DNA from 2 places in the Trinickia sp. LjRoot230 genome. Region 2 is predicted to be linked to the other one. Evidence: predicted binding sites of a transcription regulator. Region 2 holds the regulator's gene; the other holds the start of a gene.

Region 1 (10,202 bases), on a different contig from region 2:
TGGCCGGTCATGTGCCAGGATTGCCCAGATCGTGCGGGCCATCTTGTTGGCCTGCGCCACGACCACTACATTCATCGGCCTGCGTGTCCTGATCTGCTCAAGCCACGGCCCCGGCTCCTTCGAGTGGAAGAGCACGCTGCGCGCACCGTGGATCAGCAGCTTGCGCAGATATGTATCGCCTCGCTTGCTGATGCCCAGCAACTGAACCTTGCCGCCCGACCCCGTTTGCCTCGGGACCAGCCCAATCCAGGCTGCGAACTCACGCCCGGATCTGAACGTCTTCGCGTCCCCCATCGTCGCGATCGCCGCAGTCGCCGTCAGCAGACCGACACCCGGTATCGCAACGATTGCCTTGCACGCCTTGTCCTCTTTCAGCCATGTCTGCAGGCGCCGTTCGATTTCGGCAATCTGCCGGTCCAGATCCGTCAAGCCGTTCCATTGCTCGCGCAGCGTGTCGATCAGAATCGTCGGCAGACGGTCCACCAGTCGCGCCAATACATCTGGTATCGCCTTGTCCAGCGCAGCTCGACCCTTGCCCATCACTTCACCGTATTCGGTCAGCAGGCCGCGCAGACTGTTGATCTGCATCGTGCGAAACTTCACCAGCTGTTCGCGCATCCGGTGCAGCCCCAGCACTGCCTGCTGCGTCTCGGTCTTCACCGCAACTGACTTGCCCGGTTGCTGCGCGGCCATCCAGATCGCTCGCGCATCAGCCGCATCATTCTTGTTACCCATCACGAACGCCTTGACGAACTTCGCCGGCATCAGCTTCACCTGGTGGCCCATCGCCGTGAGCTTGCGGGCCCAGTGCTGCGAACCGCCACACGCCTCCATCCCGACCAGGCACGGCGGCAGGTTCGCAAAATGCTCGAGAAACGCCGCCCGCTTTATCGGTTTGTTCACAATCTCGCCTGTCTCAGCGTCGATGTAATGGAGCTGGATCACGTTCTTTGCAATGTCCACACCAACTGTCGTAAGCTTCATTTCGGACCCTCCGGTTTGCCTGTGAAGACCTTGATGATCTTCCACCTTGGGCACTTCGATGCCGTCGGCCCGTGAGGGTCCACCCTCCTTCTTCGCTTCCACCTCTCACGGGTGGGAGGCGTTCATATCATTTCTCCTGCAATGGGCAACAGCGGCTCTTGTTGGAAATGATTTGGACTTCGGGACTAAATCAATCGATTTGATTTAGTACAGCAGGCGAGCTTGGCCAAGTCAAGAAAGGCGCTACGCTGCAATGCGTCAGATTCGACACGAGCCGTTAGCGTGCTATGCCATCTCAAAAGGCATGAGTGCATCTGCTGCATAGCAGCATGGCGAATGATGGGTTAGGGGTAATTCCCGAGGGAGAAAACAAAAGCGGCCGGCGCATTTCGCGTCGGCCGCTTGAAGATTTATTGGATGAAGCGCGGGGAAACCGTCAGGCAGCGCGCGCTGCGGCTTCGGCGAGTTCTTTATTGGCCGCCGCGGCTTTTTTGGTCTTGCCGGCACGCGAGGGCGGTTGGCAGGCACCACACACCACGTTGTGCTGCAGCTCATGCTTGTGGGCGATGAATTTGCCGCTGCAGCGGCAGCAGGGCGTCAGTTGCAGCATGTCGGCGTCGAAGAAGCGCACGAGCGTCCATGCGCGCGTCAAGTCGAGCACCGGCTCGCATTCGCCGTGTTTGCAGTGTTCGAGATAAAGCCGATAGCCCTTCGTCAACGCGTCGAGATGGGAGCAGCCGGCTTCGTTCTTCAAAAAGAGGTACGTGTTGTAGAACAGCGACGCATGAATATTAGCGAGCCACGTCATGTACCAGTCGGCCGAGAACGGCAGCATGCCCTTGGGCGGTGATGCCCCTTTGATCTCGCGATAAAGGCGAATCATCCGATCGCGCGAGAGCGACAACTCGCTTTCGAGCACTTGCATGCGAGCGCCCAGTTCGATCAGTGCGATGGCACGAAAGACTTCCTGCGCATCTTCGGTGAGGCTTTTCTTGAGAGCCATGGCATGCACCCCTTTAAGCAAACTGTTCGGCTGGCTGGCCCGCGAGCAAAATCGCGGTATGTGTTGCAGCGACGTCAGTGTTCTTCGCGGTTTGCGTGAGCGCAGTGAGCATCGAATGGTCGTTGAAGCGGAACTGGCACAGCAACTGGTCAGACGCTGCAAGCTTCACGCATTGCGCGAGCGAGAGGCCGGCAAGCAGATCGGCCAGTTGCCGCGACAAGCCAAGCCGGAACATACCGATGGCTTTGTCCTCACGCAGCATGCGCTGCGCAAGCATGATGTACGACAAATTAATTTCGCGGATTGATTCCTGCGTCTCGCCGTTGCGGTCCATTTTCTCGCGCTTCCGAAAGCCCCGTTGATCATTTCCGGTAGTTTGTACCGTGTAATTTCTTCTTGGTTGGCCGCGAACGTTTGCGCGACCTTTGATATCGATTTGATACAAGACGTTACATCTCGTAACAACCAATGGAAGCCATTGTACGAATGGGATTTGGGGAAATCAATCCCTTCCTCATAAAAAGTACGAAAAATTTATCCGTCCGATTTCGGCAATTTTTTCGCGCATTTGTAACAGGGAAAATTGACCGTATTTCTGTCGAACATTTGAATGAAAGGCGCGAAATCGGGTGGGGTGCCGCAAAGACGGCATGGCACTCACAGATAAAGGGGCCGCACATCGCACGCTTAAGCCAGGCGGCCCAGCCATCGCACAAAAATAGGGCCGGCGATAAGTCCCCATGCGAGCGCGCAAATAATCAAAGCGACTAGTACGGCGGCGCTACCGCAGTCTTTTGCGTGGCGCGACAGTTCATGGTGCTCGAGCGAAATGCGGTCGACGATGGCTTCGATCGCCGAATTCAACAATTCGACCATCAGCACAAGCAGAACGGCGGCAATGAGCGCGAAGCGTTCGATGGGCTGCACAGCGAGCATGCAGGCAGCAGGAATCAATACGAGTGCAGCGGCGGTTTCCTGGCGGAATGCGCTTTGCGTGCGCAGCGTTGCTGCAATGCCGTGGCATGAATAACGAAAGGCAAACAACGCTCGCAACGCCCCCGTGCGCTTTGGCGGCAGTGGCACATAGCCTTGCGAATCGTTGGAATCGGTCATAAAGACGAAGGTCGGATAGCGCAGCTAGAAAGTCACAAGTATGTCTCAAAAATCTGTTATGTTTGGACGCGCACATGCGCGTAAGCGCTTAACTTGTTGTAGGTCTTTTTCTTATTGGTTCGTCAGCATTCGCCTAGTCGGTCTGCAGGTCGCCGGTTTGCATACCGTCGACGCCGTCTGCGCCGGCAAGTGTGTCCGCCTCTGCGGCCCCAGGTTGTGGTTGGCTGCCGGTGCGCGGCCTGTTGCGCAGTGTGAACTTATCCAGTGAATTGCCGTTTTACGTGTTCGTATATGAAGCGAGGCAAACGTTTGCGTGTCGCCGAATGACCCACGTTCATGCGGAAAAAAGGCCGTACGGCCTGCTGATCGCGCAAGCTACGCGTAGCCATCGGTACTTAAGCGGGTTGTCGATGAAATCGGTCGTTACCTTCGTGCTTTGGCTGGCGGGCCTGTGCGGCGCCGCTTACTCCGTTGTCCTCGAAGCTGTGCAAACTGCGCCGCCCGCGCCGGTTGCCGCCGCGCCGGCTCAGGCGTCGACGCTCACGCTGCCATTCGCTGCGCTTGGCGCATATGCGCCGTTGCGAATGCACGGGCTCGACGATTCGCGCATCGTGAACGTGGGCGTGCGCCTCGATCGCGTCGTGACTGCTGCACATATGCGGCTGCGTTATACCTATTCGCCGGCGCTCGTATTCCCGCTTTCGCATTTGAAGATATCGATCAACGGCGAGGCGGTTGCCACCGTGCCTCTCGATCGCGAGCACGCCGGACAGCTGGTGACGCAAGAGATCCCGCTCGATCCGCGCTTCTTTACCGATTACAACCAGATCGGTATCCAACTGATTGCGCATTACACGCTCGATCACTGTGAAGACCCCGAGAACTCAGCGCTGTGGGCCGACGTGAGCCCGACCAGCGAAGTGGTGCTCGATACGGCGCCGATCCGGCTGCCGAACGACCTTGCGCTGGTGCCCGCACCGTTTTTCGATCGGCGCGACGTAACGCCGCTCCGTTTGCCGTTTGTATTGCCGGCCGCGCCCGATAACGACACGCTCAAGAGTGCCGGTGTCGTTGCATCGTGGTTCGGTTTGCTGGCCGACTATCGGCAGGCGCGGTTTCCCGCGCTATCCACGTTGCCCACCGACAGCGACGCGATTGTCGTAGGCACGCCGGCGCAGTGGCCCGTGCCGTTGCAAACGCCGCCGGTCGTTGTCTCCATGCTGACCGTGATCGACAATCCTGCTGCAGCGGGACGCAAGCTGCTAGTCGTGACGGGACGCAATGCAGCCGAGGTCGAGCAGGCCGCCGACGCGCTCGTACTGGGAAAAGCCGCGATGTCGGGCTCGTCGGTACAAGTGGCGCACGTCGATATCGGCTCGCCGCGCAAGCCTTACGACGCGCCCCGCTGGCTGCCGATCGGCCGGCCTGTTGCGTTCAAGGAGCTCGTCGACGATCCGCATCAACTGCAAGTGAGCGGCAGCCGTCCTGATGCGATTCGCTTGAACTTGCGCGTGCCGGCGGATCTCTACTCCTGGACCGGGCAAGGTGTGCCGCTCGACCTCAAGTATCGCTACACGGCACCGACCGTCGAAAACGATTCGACGCTCGCTGTTGCCGTCAACGACCAACTGGTGAAGTCGTTTCGTCTGTTGCCGGCAAGGGCGGAGGATTCGCAGGGCCGTCTGCGCCTGCCGCTGCTGCCGAGCACCGACGCGCGCTCCACGAACGCGCTCGATATCCCGGCGTTTCGAGTGGGCAGCAGCAATCAGTTGCAACTCAGTTTCGATCTCAGTTCGCAGAAGACGGGCTTGTGCCAGGGCGTGGCTAAAAACCCGGCACAGGCGGCGGTCGATCCTGATTCGACGATCGATTTTTCGCATTTCGTCCATTACGCGCGCATGCCCGACCTCGCGTTTTTTGCCAACAGCGGCTTTCCGTTCACGCGCTACGCAGACTTGGCGCAGACTGCGGTGATCATCCCCGAGCGTCCGTTGGCGCAAGACCTCGAAACGTTGCTGACGATGCTCGGGCACATGGGGCAATGGACTGGTTTGCCCGCGTTGCGCGTGCAAATCGCGCGCCCCGCGCAAGCCATGCAGTTGCAAAAGGACCTGCTTTTGATCGGCGACAGCACGTCGGGCGTCATTCCGGCCGCATGGGGCGACGCGCTGCCGCTCGCGATCAATGCGTCGCCCGCGGCGGGGTCTGTTGCGCGGGCGACCTTCTCTGTCAAAGAGTATTGGCGTGGAGCCGCGCGCGTGCCGCAAGGCAGCGCGCGGCTCGACGAAAGCGGTGCGCTGGCCGCGATCCTCGGCTTCGAGCTGCCCGGCAGTCACGGGCTCAGCGCTGTGGCGCTGACCGGTTCGGACGCCGAACACCTGCGAGCGCTGCTGAACGTGTTCGAAAAACCCGACACCGTAGCGCAGATGCAAGGCGACGTGACGCTGGTGCGCGGCGATCGCGTCGAAAGCATGCGCGTGGGCAATACCTATGTGGTTGGTTACGTGCCCTGGTATGCGCAGATCTGGGCGCGCGCGATGCGTCATCCGATCCTGCTTGGCGTGCTCGGCGCGTTGGCTGGACTGTTGCTCGCCATCGGCGCGTTCACAGCGCTGCAAGAACTGGCTGCACGCCGTCGGGGACTCTGAGCAATGACGTGCACGCGTACTACCCAGCCGCATGCGTGGCGCAATGCGTTGTGTTGGGTTAGGGTTTTTGTTTTTGCATTTTTTACTTTTGCATTTTCGATCACGATGGGCACCGCGCATGCGGCGTCAGCAACGACGCAGGCAGGCTCGTGCGAGCCGGCCGCATGGCCGCAATGGGCGCAATTCAAGCATGACTTTCTTTCGCCCGACGGTCGCGTGATCGATAGCAGCAGGCCCGATTTGCGCACCGTCTCCGAAGGGCAGTCATACGCACTTTTCTTCGCGCTCGTGGCCAATGATCGGCCAGCGTTTGACACCATCCTGCGTTGGACCGAAAACAACCTTGCCAACGGTGATTTGACCGCGCATCTGCCAGCATGGCTTTGGGGACGTGCGCCAAATGGCGATTGGCGTGTGCTCGATTCCAATGCCGCATCAGATGCGGACTTGTGGATTGCCTACGCGCTGCTCGAAGCCGGTGCGCTGTGGCAGGAACGCAGCTATACGGCGCGCGGCATGCGCTTGGCCAAACGCGTGCTCGACGAAGAGGCAGCGAATCTGCCGGGCCTTGGCCTTGCGTTGCTGCCTGGGCCGCAAGGCTTCCATCCGACGGCCGATGCCTGGCGCTTGAACCCGAGCTATGCGCCACTGCAGGTCGTGCGCGGTTTGGCTACGCGGCTTGATGACGACCCGCGCTGGCCGCGGCTTGCCGCCAGCAGCGCAAAGATGATCGAGGAGACGGCAACGCACGGCTTTGCCCCCGATTGGGTTCGCTTTCGCACGCGTGGCAGCTTTGCGCCCGATGACCAAACGCATGCGCAAGGCGGCTATGACGCGATTCGTATCTACCTGTGGGCCGGTATGCTGAACCCGGGCGAACCAGCAGCAAAAGCATTGCTCGCACGTTTCGCGCCGTTTGCTGAATTCATCGCTGCGCACGGTGCACCGCCCGAAATTGTCGACACGTCGACCGGCAACGCGGTCGGACCGAATCTCGGTAATGCCGGGTTTTCGGCCGCAGCCGTGCCGTTTCTGGTCGCACGCAATGAGACAGCTTTGGCGGATGCGCAGGCGGCACGCGTCGCATCGCTCAGTACGCAATCTGCCCCGGGCTACTACGGCAGTGTGCTGACGCTGTTCGGCATGGGCTGGCGCGATAGCCGCTATAAATTTGCGCTCGACGGAACGCTCGATGTCGCATGGAAGACATCATGCGGCGCGAGACGACATTGAGCGCGCTTATGCGGCCGACGTGGCGCAGGGTGTCCTGCGCGGCGCTGGCGCTTTGTGCGTGGCCGGTGTTGGCCGCGGCGGCGCATGCGCCGAAGGATACCGCGCCGTTGGCGCGCAGCGACGAGCCGAGCACGCCGCAGGCTCGGCTGATGGCCACGGCGCGGATGTGGTCCGCCAAGCATCGCGATGACCTGGCGCTGCAGGCTGTTGAAAAGGCGTTGCTCGTCGCGCCGTCCGATCCGGGTTTGCTCGTATTCGCCATGCAACTTCAACTGCGGCTGGGCAATGCGCGCGCAGCGCAGACCACACTGGCGCGCCTGCAAGCCGGCGCGGCCGGCACGCCCGCGGCACTCCAAGCGCAAGACGAATTCCGGGCCGCGACGAGTGGCCGCGAAGAGCTTGCGACCATTCGGCTCCTGGCGCGCAGCGGCAGAGGGCAAGAGGCGGCGCAGCGCTTGATGCGGCTCTTTCCCCATGGTGCGCCGCCTGGCGCGCCAGGCGCAGAGTACTACCGGATTCTGGCGGCCACGCCCAGCGGTTATGCATCGGCCGTGGCGGCGCTGCGCCAGCGCGTCACCGACGATTCATCCCACACCGACGCGGCGCTCGTGCTGGCCGAGTTGCTCAATCAACATGGCGAAACGCGCGCCGAAGCGAACCGCATTGCGTCGGCGCTGGCGCATCGCGACGACGTCGATCATGCCGCGGCAATGAACCTGTGGCGGCACGTGCTGCAATCGGCTGGCGAGGACGTTGCCTATGCCGATGCGTTGCGCGCCTATCTGCAGCTTTCGCCGGGCGATAGCGAATTCGAGCAGCGGCTCGCCCAACTCGATGCGCAGCTTGAAGCGCGCCGCAGGCTTGAACGCGATCCCGACTACGTTGCAGAACGCACGGGGCTGCGCGCACTCGCGCGCGGCGATGTCGCCGCGGCTGACCCACTGCTTGCACGTGCGGCGAACGCGCGTCCAACCGATGCCAACGCGGTTGGCGGGCTTGGCCTCGTGCGGTTGCGCGAAGGTCGGCATGACGAAGCGCGAGCCTTGTTCCAGCGCGCGGCGACGCTTGCCACGGACGAGCGCACGAAATGGCAGGGCTTGGCACGTACCGCGCTGCTGTGGGGGGCAATCGCACAAGGTCGCGAAGCGGCCGCGGCCGGGCGCGCGCAGGATGCCGAACGGGCGGCGCAAACCGCGCTGTCGATCGAGCCGGGCAACCCGCAGGCCAAAGCGTTGCTGGCCGACGCATGGCTCGCGCAGCGCAATTGGCGTGCCGCCGAGCCGCTCTTGCACGAGCTGCTGGCGGCGCGCGAACCGAGCCTGTCGGCCGTGCGCGGCATGGGGCAGCTGTTGCGCGAGACGGGGCGCGCGGGCGAAATTGCGCCGCTTTTCGACGCATTGGCAACGCGGTTTCGCTCGGCCGATGATCGCGCAGGGCTGGCACAGCTGCGCGCCGAAGTACTGGTGAGCGAAGCCGAGCGCTTGGCTGCGGCAAACCATATTGGCCAGGCCGCAGAGCGTTACGAACGCGCGCTGCGGCTTGCGCCCGATGCGCCGTGGACACGCTTCGCGCTCGCACGCATTTACCGCGATCTCGGTTTGCGACAGCTGGGTCGGGCGGTGATGAACGATGGCTTGGCCGTCGCAGCATCGCCCGAAATGCGTTATGCCACCGCGCTCTATCGTAATTCGATCGACGATACAGCCGGCGCGCAATCCGCGCTTGCGCCCGTGCCGGCCGACGCGCGCACCGACGGCATGCGCTCGCTTGCCCGACGGCTTGATGCCCAGCAGGCGCTTGATGAAGCGCACCGTCTGCTGGCGAGCGGCGATCGCGCGTCGGCGATGCGCTCGCTCGACGAGGCTCGCGCGCTGGGCGCCGATGATCCGTACGTGACGGCGTCCGTGGGCTCGGCTCTGATCGACGCGGGCGAAGCCGATCGCGGCCTTGCATTGATGCGTGATTGGATGACGACGCATCCGCGCGAAACCGATGCCGATGTTCGCCTGCGCTTTGGCGATTTGCTCGGTAGCGCCGGACGCGACGATGCGCTCGAGGCCTGGCTTGCCGAGCTTCGGCGAGATGACGATCTAAGCGGCGCGCAGACGGCACGTCTGGAAGACCAATCGCTGCGTCTGGTCCTCCGAAAAACCGACGCTTCAATCGATGTGGGTGATTACGCCCAGGCCCGCCGATTGCTCGATCGAGCGAGTGAAACGGGCAAGCGCGACAAGCGCTATGCATTTGAAATGGCGGATCTGGAGCGTGCGCAAGGGCATTACTCGGCAGCGCGTGCCGCGCTGGCGCCAGTGCTTGCGCGCACACCGGACGACCCCGATGCGCAACTCGCGCTCGCACGGGTGCTCGAGCAAAGTGGTGCGCGCAGCGAGGCGCTGGCGCTTGTGCGTCGCGTGCTGGATGAAGTCCCGCCCGACGATGTCGATCGACGCCTGTCCGCCGCACGTCGGCTCGCGGCGCTGCGTCGCCCGGAGCAAGCCGAGGATGTGACCGCGGCGCTGCGCGAGGCGTATCCGACGCGGCCTGATGTGACGCTCGAAGCGGGCAAGCTTGCGGAAGATTTCGGACGATACGAGCAGGCCGCATCGCTTTATCGGCAGTCGCAGCAACAAGAGCGAACGACGGGTGTCGTGGCGCGTGCACCCGACGGCACGCCGGCGCAGGCAGCGCTTGCTGATCTGGAGCAGCGCCGCGATCCCGAGATCGAGGCCGGTTGGATGCCGGCGTACAAGTCGGGTGACGCCGGCATCTCGGCGTACCACGCGCAACAGGTGCCTGTATACATCCAGGTGCCCTATCGCTACGACGGGCATTTTTTTGCTCAATTCGATGCGGTGCATCTCGATGCCGGCACGCTCGCGCTATCGAACCCGGCAAGCTACGCGTTGAGCACGTTCGGCACGTATTCGGCGTGGGCGACGCCGGGCAGCGCACCAGCATTGACGTTGCATCAGCACGCCACCGGGGTTGCTGTCGGCGTCGGCTATCGGTCCGACGCGTGGCGTTTCGACATCGGCACGACGCCGCTTGGTTTTCCGATCCATTACCTGGTCGGCGGTGTGCGTTACCGGTTCGATGCAGGTCCGGCGGGTTTTTCGATTAGCGCGTCGCGGCGCCCGGAGACGGGCAGCGAGCTTTCGTACGCAGGGCTACGCGATCCATGGACGAATGCGGTGTGGGGCGGCGTGCGACGAGATGGCATC
Region 2 (10,202 bases):
GATCACGATCTGTGCGATATCCCGCACGCGTAACCATCGTTCCAGACCGGCTGCCGCGAATGCGTCGGGCACGTTCTTCTCGACCACGTGCTCATCTGCGAGCGGTGTGAAGCGCGCCTGAAATTCGGCACCCGGCTGACCGGGCCGGAAGACGGATTCTGGCGAGCGCGAGATATGCCTCACATGCACGACAGGGCGCTGCGTTTCGCGCCATGCGGCCAACAACGCGCCGATGTTGTCTTCGGCTTTGGGATTGTTGCGCCGGCCGAGGTTCTCCGATTGCATGCCTTGTTGCATGTCGATGATGAGAAGCGCGGTATTGTTGTCGATCGGCTGCATCGGCTAACCTCGATCTTCTTCAGCGAAATTCAACTCGACGCCGTTGCCAGCCGGGTCAACGAAGAACAACTGTCGCTGTCCGGTAAGCGGCACATTCGAGCTTCGATAGCGGATGGCGCGCGACTCGAGATGCGCTTCGAAAGAAGCGCGATCGGTACAGGCGAACGCCACATGGTCGAACGTGCCCGCCGCGTTTGCTTCGCGCACTTCGCCCGGGCGCGCCTCGCTCAAGTGCAGCACCGCTTGTTCGTCAATGTAAAGCCAATAGCCGAAATGCGCGAACGGCGGGCGCTCGCCGAGTTGCAGCCCGACGACGTCGATATAAAAATCGCGCAGCGCGTCGAGCATGCGACGATCGCCGCGCAGGTTGTAGTGGCTAAAGGCGATTACGGGCATAGATTTTCTCTGCTAGCAGTTGAGACGTTGAGCATATGCGGCTAGATCAGCCCCAATTCGCGCGCGTTGGTGGCCATGCGCTCAAGTGCCGCGGCCTGTTTCTCGCGCATCTTGTTCGCGTACGTTACCAAATCCTCAAACGCAATCCGCCGATGCGTACCGATCATACGATGTGGCAGTCTGCCTTCTTCAATCTCGTTGATAACGAACGGCCGCGATACGTTAAGAAAATGGGCCGCTTCCACCTCCGTCATCGACGGAGGCGTTCCCTCTCGGACTCGATCCACGGTACGCATATCAGTGATCCTTTTTCTTCAGGTCAAATTGCAATGGATGCATCAGCGACGCTTGCTTTTGGTTTTTTGTAGCTGCGCCGAACACGAAGCGTAGCGCATATAGACAGGCAGCATTGAGCCCACCAAGGAAAGATCAGCGTTGCAATCTCAAATTCCCCGCCGCCGCTTGCGGGCACTGCCCGCGCCGCGCCCAAAACGCACTGTCCCGCCACCTCGGTTCAGCACCATAGCGTTGCAAACGCTCCATTAGATAGCGTCCGAACACTACGTTGGCACGATCAACATATGCCCGCGCACCATCGCACCCGCCCTCGAGCATGTCGATGATGGCAGGCGCGGCTGCCAATCCGTCGCTTAGCGCGCCCGAGATTCCCGATGACGTCAGTGGGTCCCAGCCCATGAGCGCGTCGCCTACGGCGATCCAGTTCGTTGCCGCACCGCGTTCGAGACATCCACTGTGTGCCGCAAACGCATGAATCGCAGCAGGCGGCTTATCCGGTGGCGGCACGTGGCTCGCGAGCAACCGCGTCTCCCGCCACGCGCGAACATAGGCACCCCAATCGTGAAAGCCGCGCGCCACCGCAATGTCCCGATCAGTCATCAAGGAGACCAGCGTATGCCCGTCCGGCAGGACGACCGCATACCACCACCCGTGCGTGAACGCTTCCACGAGCGAGAGGCCCGTCAGGTTTAGCGAGTGAGTCGTGCGTATCGTCAGCGCAACGAGCTTGTCGAGCTTTCGCCGACGAACGCCGAGTTGCGTGGCCAATGGCGAGCGACGGCCGCCCGCGTCGGCCACCACACGCGTCGATACACTCCCCAATCCGCGCAGCCGCACGCCCCAACCATCGTTCAAAGGCAAAATCGCCTCGATGCCCGCGCAACGATGCAATTCGATACCGCGTTCGCGCACTTCGTTGCATAACTGCGCGTCAAACGCTGCGCGATCGAGGTGCCAGCCGTGCCCGACACCGCGTGACAGAAAGTGATCGAAACGGGGTTCGTCGCCGCCCCATAGCGAGAGGTCGCCCTGGTACGCACGGTGCCCGCGCAGACCGAGCCGGCCCTCCACATCCAACCGGCGCAGCAGCGCGCTTACGTCGGGCGTAGCCGATTCGCCGATTTGAAAGGGCTGCGCCGAAGCGCGGTCCACGACGACAACGCGACACCCTGGCGCGGCCAGCGACAGAGCCAGTGCGCTCGCGCAACCGGCTGGCCCGGCGCCGACGATCAGCACATCGCAGTACGTGGACAACACGGCGTCTCACCGAGTGGGCGGCGGCGGAAGAAAAGGCCTCGGGAGCGTCCGCTCGACTTCGACAAAACGCGGTGCGCCGTCGATGGATTTCTCAATGACGAAGCCCAGCTCCGACCAATACCGGACCATATCGACGTCGTCAGCGAACCCGATATAGTCCTTCGCCAATTGGTCGAAGTCCGTGCCGATCCACGGCACCTGCGAGCCCGGCTGCGGGCTCGGCGGCACCGAAGGCGAAGCGATAACCGTTTCCCGTTGCGGCTCCAGATAAACAAACGCAGGCCGATGCGCCGGCCACCACCAAATCAGGCGATCGTCGATCGGGTAGGACGAACATTCGTTGAAATCGCTTTGCCACGGTATGGCCATATAACGCGTCAAGTCGCCGGGCTCCATGCCGGACGCCGGTTCATAACCGAGCCGCAGCGGTCCCGTCTCGACAAAGCGATTCCGAATTCGAAACGGTTCCGCATAAATTTCGGGAACACGCGCAATCCAAGTCATTTCGATGCCCGGACAAAGCGGCGCCCCGACGCAGTTGTCGAGCGCTGCCCGCGTGAATGCGTCGGCCGCATTGGCATCCGGGTATCGATCGACAAAATACCCCTCAGCCCATTGCTGCAAAAAGAAGTACTGTGTGTCCGTCACGCGCATGTATTTGGCCGTGGCCGTATCGGCAGCGGAATCGTCGCCGCCCAAGAACGGCATCATCGACGCGCCGGCCGCGTTGTATAAGCTGTTCTCCGCACCGGGCGGCCGCAGTACGTCGACGAGGTAGCGTCTCAGTCCTTTGAATTCATCGGCGCCGTCGCCGCCTGCGCCGATCGCCCGCAGTTTTGCAATGTCGAATGTGTGCGGTTTGGGCGGCATCGCCGTGACCCACGGATACAGCGTCGCGCGCTCGAGAAAAGGCTGAATGTCGGTCTGGAAATTTGGCCGATAACCGTCGCGGCCGGACTGCCACATACTGCTCTTGTAAATGTCCGGATAGCGGCCCGCACGCACCATCACGTCGAACATCAAGTCGTACAGCGTGACGAGGTTCGGGATTTCGGGCGCATATTTGGGCGGTGCGACGAGCACGCGGGCACTCGCCGCGTCGATCACCGTGCCGTCCGAAAATTCGATGGTCGCCCCAACGGGGCCGTCGGATGTGTCGTCCCACCAACCGTCGTTGTTGGCATAGTCCGCAAGCTCTGGGTCCGGGTCCGTGGTGCCGGAAATGCCATAGCCGCCGAGCACCAGCAACCGTCCATCGGCGTCTGTTTGCAGTTCGCCAAGCGTGTCGATCGAACCCATCGTCGGATAGAGAGGCCCCGGCGGAAAGTGCGCGCCCCGGTACCCGGCCGGCACCTGCTCTCGGTTGAAATGCACACCGCGTTGATTGCGGCCCGCGATGCGACGCGGCCCGGCATCGATCAGCAACTCATGGCGGTTGGACACGCCCGCGTTGCGCAATCGATGGTTCGGCGCAAAGCCATCCTGTCCTTGCAAAGGCACAAACTCATACCAACTGGGCTTCTTGTTCGCAAGGTGAACCGTCCACCGGATCGACTTGACACTCGGCGCGCTCAACGTCACTTCCTCGACGGTGTCGCCATCGATGCGATAGACGCGAAACCGCGCGGCCTGCCGGCAAAGCCGCGACGCTTCATCGCGAAGATCCTGTTGCTGAAACGGACGGCCGTCGGGATTGATGGGCAACCCTCGATAGACCTCCGGCCCGATGTAAAACTGCTCGGGCGCGTTGCCGACTCGCGCAATCCCGATAGACGGATGGATCTTGTATTCGATCATGGTCGTTTCCGCCGAAGTAGCCAGCAATCATCGATCACTAAGCAAACATTAGTCAGTAGTACTAACGAGTGCTGTCGTATGCCTTCTGACATCGTCCAGCATCGTCATCAATTCGTCGCGCGCGGTGCGATTCCTGATTGTCGACGCAGCCTCACGCGCCTTCGCATGCTGCCGCTCGAATGTGAGTACGTCGCAGCCTGGTTGATAGAGATAGGTCGGCGCCGCGTTCGGCCCCACGGTGCTGTCGCCGTCGGCCAGCATCGGCGTGCACGCGAGGCCACGCGCGAGTGTCGGCATGACGTGGTGCATCAACGGCAAGGCCCGCGCAAAGAACGGGTCCGGGGCACCGCTCGCGCTGGGTGCAGCAGCGGCGAAACTGCTTTCCAACGCATCGAGCATCATGCTGTAGGCCACATCGAAAGTCTCGACTAACCGAAGCGCGACCTCATTGGAGAAATCGGATCGCTTCGGATTCGAGGCGATCGGATACGTTGCGGGAAAGTTCGCGACATCGAGCGCGGCCATGCGGAACTTGCGGAAGTGCGACATCTCGTACGGCGTGCCGATAATGGGACCGTAAGTACCGTCGACGCGGTCGCCGAAATAGTTGTAGGTTCCGAATGCGCTGGTCGCGACGAGCGCTGCGGCAGCAGGCGCACTACCCTCGCCTTGCTGGACGATTTGCTCGATGCCGTCCAGCGCGCTCGCGACATCGTGTACGACCATCGACTTGCCGCCGAATTTTCCCAAATAGATATCGGTGCGTTGACGCGCATTCGGGTTCGACTGGAACAGCGGTGGAGCGAAGGTCGCGCGGCGGTACGCTACGATCCCATCGCGCAGAAACTCGTAGAGTTGGGCCACCGTGTCATATTGATCGCCCTGCGCGGCGGCATGCGGGGGAGCGGGGGCCTCTATTGCGGCAAACGTGTTCTCGAAAACTGCGGGCGACGCCGGGCAAAGGCCAATGTATGGCGTGCGGTTCGGGTTGGCGTGGGGCAGGTAACACGGATACGTCGGGGCGGCCACACCGGTAAATCTCGGTTGCCCGCCGATTCCGACGAGGAGATTGGCTGCCTGGTTGACATGGAACATTTCCTCCATCACCACCGAGCGCAGCAGTTGATATGCCTTGCTGCCCACGTCGACGATCGAATACAACGCGCTCAGGTAGGGAGGGATCGTCGTGAACTCGACTTCGATCGCCAGTTGAGCTGCCTGCTGCAGTCTTTTGCGCGGAGCGTCTGCCCCCAAGGCGCCTGCCTGATCACCGTCACAATTGCTGAACAGGTTTCCGAACGGTTTCTTGGAATCGACGAGTCCCGGCATTTTTCCCTCGACTGCTTGCGCCCTCGGGTTAGAGGATAGTGGCGCCTGTGGGCAGTAAGGCTATGAGAACTGCTAGGACCGCATGCCGAGAAAACAACGATAAATGCATGATGCGACATCGTCGCGCGTCACCCCCGTGAGATAGCTCCGGGCGTGACGCTCATGTACTGTTTTAAGTGTGGCTTGCCCAGAGCAATCAGATTGAGCATCGCCACCCCGAGACGGCGTGCGAATTCGTCGTCAATCTTGTAGTCGAACTCGTCCAGTAAGATCGGCATATCGAGTCGACCGGCCAGCAGCGAGGCGAGCTCAGCTGAATCACCCGTCTGAACGTTGAATTTTTGTTCATCGTCGTCGTATGTCAAGACGACCGAGTAAGGCGGGTGCGTTGCCATCAATATCCCCTGCATTGCCGCCTGATGGATCGACCGTATCCGCGGCCAGCGCCGCAAGAATTCTTCGGCGTCCCGCATTTTGACCGGAGCCATCGACTGATCTCCCTGGGAGGACGGGACGCAATCGTAGTCGCATCTCGCCGCCCAGGTGAACTGGTCGGGTTATCAGGTCTTCGTCATTACAATGCGAAGCGCCCAATAACGGCGCAATCGCATGACGTCACTCGATCAAATCAATCAACACTAGCCCAAGCCATCTCGCGCAACCGCGTACGCAACCGCGCCACCGCTTGGCTATGCAACTGACACACACGCGATTCGCTCACTTCCATCACCGCGCCGATTTCACGCAGATTCATGCCGCGCTCATAGTAGAGCGACATCAAAAGTTTCTCGCGTTCCGGCAGCTTTTCGATTGCTTCAACGAGCGCCGAGCGCAGGCTGTCGTCGAGCAGCGCCGAGAGCGGGTCCGTATGGTCGACGCAGTAGCGATCGAGAAACGGCTCGTCGTCGGCCGAGCGGTCGAAGTCTTCGTAATAGATCAGTTGCGAGCCGTGCAGATCCTGCAGCATCGACTGAAACGTATCGAGCGGCATCTTCAAATGATCGGCAACTTCCGTTTCACTCGCCGAGCGGCCCAGCCGCTGTTCGACCTGATGCACAGCCGACTCCACTTCGCGCGAAGTCTTGCGCATGCTGCGCGGCAACCAGTCGTTGTTGCGCAGCTCGTCGAGCATCGCGCCCCGGATGCGCTGACTCGCGTACGTTTCGAACTGCGCGCCCTGGTCTTCCTTGTATCGACTCGCCGCATCGAGCAAGCCGATCATGCCGGCTTGGATCAAATCGTCGAGATCGACGCTCGCCGGCATCTTCGCCACGAGCTGCAACCCAAGCCGGCGCACGAGCGGTGCGTACTGTGTCAATACATCCGTCTGGGACATTTTCCCTTGAGCGTTGTACATCGAGGGCCCCCTTTTCCTTGTCCCTATCGTTTCAAGCATGTTGATGCGCAGCCGTCGCGTCGGCGTTTGCCGAACTCGAGACGGTCGAACGCACCGTGGTGGTTGCCGTGGCGCGCGGCGCAAGCGCCGGGCGCATCGGCCAATAAAGCATTTCAGCGGCGACCTGCCGGTAATCGCGTGCGGATGGCGCCGACGGAAACGCATCGACGACGCAACGGTCCAGTTCGAGCGAGCGCTCCATGAACTGATCGGCCGCCACACATCCTGCATTCGCAATCGACACCGTCAGGTAGCGCGCAGCGACCTCTGCCAGGTTGTCGAACGTCGTATGCGCGTCCGACAAACTCGATACGTGGTTCACAAGCACGCGAAACTGCGCAATCGCATGCTCGTAGTGCAGCCGTTTCATGCACGCATAAGCCTCGGTAATCGCCTGAGCCGCCACACGCGTGACGATCAGCACGTCGTGCGACTGCGTGGCCAGCGCCGAGAGCGCACCGCGGCGATCGAGCCGCGCGTCGATCAGCACGACATCGGCCGGCCCCGCGAGCATCGTGCCGAGCTGCGCGGCGCTGTAGCCCGAGCAGTTCTCGCGCGACGCGGCCAGCACCGAAAATCCGAGGTGATGGCGCGGCGCAGCGTCTTCGATGCCGATGTCTCCTGCGAGCAACGCACGCAGATTTCCCGCACCGTGCACGCCGCCCAGCATCGATGAGACCGAATTCGCGCCGAGGCACTCATCAATGACGAGCACGTCTTTGCCAAGGCCCGCCAGTGCGGCGGCAAGGTTGACGATCGTCGACGTGCAGCCGACGCCGACCGGCCCGCCGGTCACGGTTACGACGCGCGAACCGCTTTTCGCGAGCAGGCGGCGCAGCCCTTCGGCTTGATCGGTGACGTGCTTATCCAAAGCGAACCTCATGCAGGTCGGCGTTCGCACGGCTCGAGAGCGCGGACAGCAAAGCCGGAATGTCGTCGTCGTGCGGCACAAATGGCGAATGGTCGCGCGGAATGCAGAACGCGCTCTTGATCAAAAATTTCCGGGTCGCGACGTACAGGTTCTCCGGCACTTTCTGCCCGGTCGAGACGTAATGCACAGGCAGCTTGTAGCGGATCACGGCATCGAGCACGCCGCCCAGGTTCGTCGCTTCGTCGAGCTTCGTCAGAATGCAGCCCGCCAGATCGGGTTGCCCCTCGGCGCTGCGATACGCCTGCACGACTTCGTTCAAAGTATCGCCGTGGCTCGTCGCATTGAGCAGCAACAGGCGCTGCACGGGCAGGCCGGCGCCGCAGAGCATGGCGATCTGGTCCGAGACGGTGCGATCGCGCTGGCTCATGCCGATCGTATCGATCAATACGATGTGTTTGTTGCGCAGCTCGGTCAGCGCAAGTTGCAAATCGGCGGCGTCCTTCACCGCGTGCACGGAGACGCCGAGAATCTTGCCGAAGATGCGCAATTGTTCATGGCCGCCGATCCGGTAGCTGTCCGTCGTCAGCAGTGCAACCTTGCTCGCGCCGAAGCGCATCACGCAGCGCGCGGCGAGCTTGGCGGTCGTCGTGGTCTTGCCGACGCCCGTCGGCCCCATCAGCGCGAACACACCGCCGCGCTCCATCAACGCATCTTCGTTTTCGAGCACGGGCAGATTCGCACCGAGCACCGATTGGACCCATTGCATGCCCGCTTCGACGTTCTCGAACTCGGGCATGTTGTCGACCATCATCCGCACCAGCTGCGCGGAAAAACCCGCGGCAAAGAGCTGTTTCGTGAGCGTGCCTTGCACCGGGTTGCGGCGTTGACGCTCGCCCCACAGCAGGCCGGCAAACTGCTCTTCCATCATCCCGCGCATCGACGACAGTTCGCTCATTACGGTCTGGCTGACGACTTCTTCGATACGTGCGCGAACCGCATCGGCCATCGTGGCTGCGTCCGGCGAATGCTCGTGGCCTTGCTCGGCCTTTGCACCAACGCCGTCGAAAGCGGGCGTGACGCGCGGCACGGCGCGGCGGGCAGCCACCTGTGCAGCCTCGTGTGCCCAGTCAGGCAACGAAGCCGAGGCGAGTTCCTCGGGCGACAAAATCTTGCCCGGCGCGCCCAAGCCTTTCGCTGCCGCCGCAGCCGGCGTCATCGCATGCGTTTTCGCCGTGTGGGCAGCCGGCGTCGCGTGGTCGCCACGCTGCTGCTGTGAGCCCAAGCGCTGCGCGTGATCGATGAGCCAAGGGTTCGACTCGGCCATTGTCTGTGCCGCTTCGGCCGCACCGGTCGCGCTGCGCGCGGCGGGCATCGTGCCGGCAGGCTTGGCGTCGGTGTGCCGCTCGCGTGCAGCGAAGGCCGATGGCCGGGCCGACGTGACATTCGGCGCAGCCAGCGAGGCCGCGCCGGGCGCGAAGCCGCGCGCATCGGCCGCATTGGCATTGGCGCCGATTTCGGGGCTCGCGCCGAACACCGCCGAGAACACGTCCGGCATGCCGTTGGCGTAGGGGTTCGCGAATGCCGCGTTCGATGTCGGCGCAGCTAACGCTTGCGACGGCTGCGCATCGTATGCCGCAGGCGAACGCTGCGAATGGTGTTGCTGGGACCTACCGGCACCAGCACCGATACCCGCATCCGAGCCGTCACCGCCGGCAGGCGCGAGCGCAGCCAGATCAGTGTCGGCCAGCGCGACAATTTCGACGCTGCCGTCTTCGTTCGTGCGATTCGACAACACGACCGCATCGGCACCGAGGGCCTCGCGCACGAGACGTAAGGCGTCGCGGCTCGTTGCGCCAACAAATTTACGAATATTCAAGCTAGACCCCCGATGAGGTTAACGACTTTGATCGTGCGTGTCTCGGGCACTTCGGCATACGAGAGCACTTTCAATTGAGGCAGGCTGCGGCGCAGGAATCGCGCGAGCATGGTGCGCAGCGCGTGCTGCACGAGCAGCACCGGCGGCAGCCCGGCATTTTGTTGACGGGTGATCGCACGCTGCGTCTCCGTCAAAAGCGAGTGGGCAAGGCCGGGTTCGAGGCCCGGGTTGACGCTGGTCGAAAGCGCCTGCGAAAGCACACGTTCGAGATTGGAGTCGAGCCCCATCACCTGCATTTCGCCATTGCCCGGATACCACTGCTGCGTGATCGCGCGGCCCAGCGCGAGGCGTACGGTGGAGGTCAGCTCGTGCGCGTCGCCCGACTTGCCCGATTGCTCGCACAGCGCTTCGAGAATCGTGCGCATGTCGCGAATCGGCACACCCTCTTCGAGCAGGTTTTGCAGCACCTTTTGCAGCGTGGCGAGCGACAGCGTCTTCGGCACGAGATCTTCGACGAGCGATGGCGCGTCCTTGCCGATGCGCGTAATGAGCGCCTGCACTTCCTGGCGGCCAAGCAACTCGGCGGCATGCTGCACGACGAGATGGTTCAAATGCGTCGCCACCACCGTGCTCGCGTCGACCAC

What was found. Region 2 encodes FliA, which starts transcription of late flagellar genes. Its sites were predicted from a motif close to CTAAAGTTTNNNNNNNNNNNGCCGNTA; they were not measured.
Positions count from the first base shown of each region.
Region 1: bcsB (cellulose biosynthesis cyclic di-GMP-binding regulatory protein BcsB) is a predicted target of FliA. The motif match lies at 3,352-3,378, and genes of this name have one in related genera.

Region 1 is NZ_CAXUQX020000002.1:1,555,673-1,565,874, forward strand. Features, by position in the region: gene ACSQ20_RS25905 (IS110 family transposase) at 1-984, opposite strand, end outside; gene flhC (flagellar transcriptional regulator FlhC) at 1,421-1,987, opposite strand; gene flhD (flagellar transcriptional regulator FlhD) at 2,001-2,321, opposite strand; gene ACSQ20_RS25920 (diacylglycerol kinase) at 2,675-3,100, opposite strand; gene bcsB (cellulose biosynthesis cyclic di-GMP-binding regulatory protein BcsB) at 3,511-5,748, shown strand; gene bcsZ (cellulose synthase complex periplasmic endoglucanase BcsZ) at 5,752-6,981, shown strand; gene ACSQ20_RS25935 (cellulose synthase subunit BcsC-related outer membrane protein) at 6,948-10,202, shown strand, end outside.
Region 2 is NZ_CAXUQX020000001.1:158,813-169,014, reverse strand. Features, by position in the region: partial or broken gene ACSQ20_RS00735 (cysteine hydrolase family protein) at 1-339, opposite strand, end outside; gene ACSQ20_RS00730 (VOC family protein) at 343-735, opposite strand; gene ACSQ20_RS00725 (helix-turn-helix domain-containing protein) at 777-980, opposite strand; gene ACSQ20_RS00720 (NAD(P)/FAD-dependent oxidoreductase) at 1,165-2,289, opposite strand; gene ACSQ20_RS00715 (LodA/GoxA family CTQ-dependent oxidase) at 2,296-4,086, opposite strand; gene ACSQ20_RS00710 (ferritin-like domain-containing protein) at 4,135-5,340, opposite strand; gene ACSQ20_RS00705 (hypothetical protein) at 5,544-5,903, opposite strand; gene ACSQ20_RS00700 (RNA polymerase sigma factor FliA) at 6,044-6,772, opposite strand; gene ACSQ20_RS00695 (MinD/ParA family protein) at 6,804-7,682, opposite strand; gene flhF (flagellar biosynthesis protein FlhF) at 7,675-9,558, opposite strand; gene flhA (flagellar biosynthesis protein FlhA) at 9,555-10,202, opposite strand, start outside.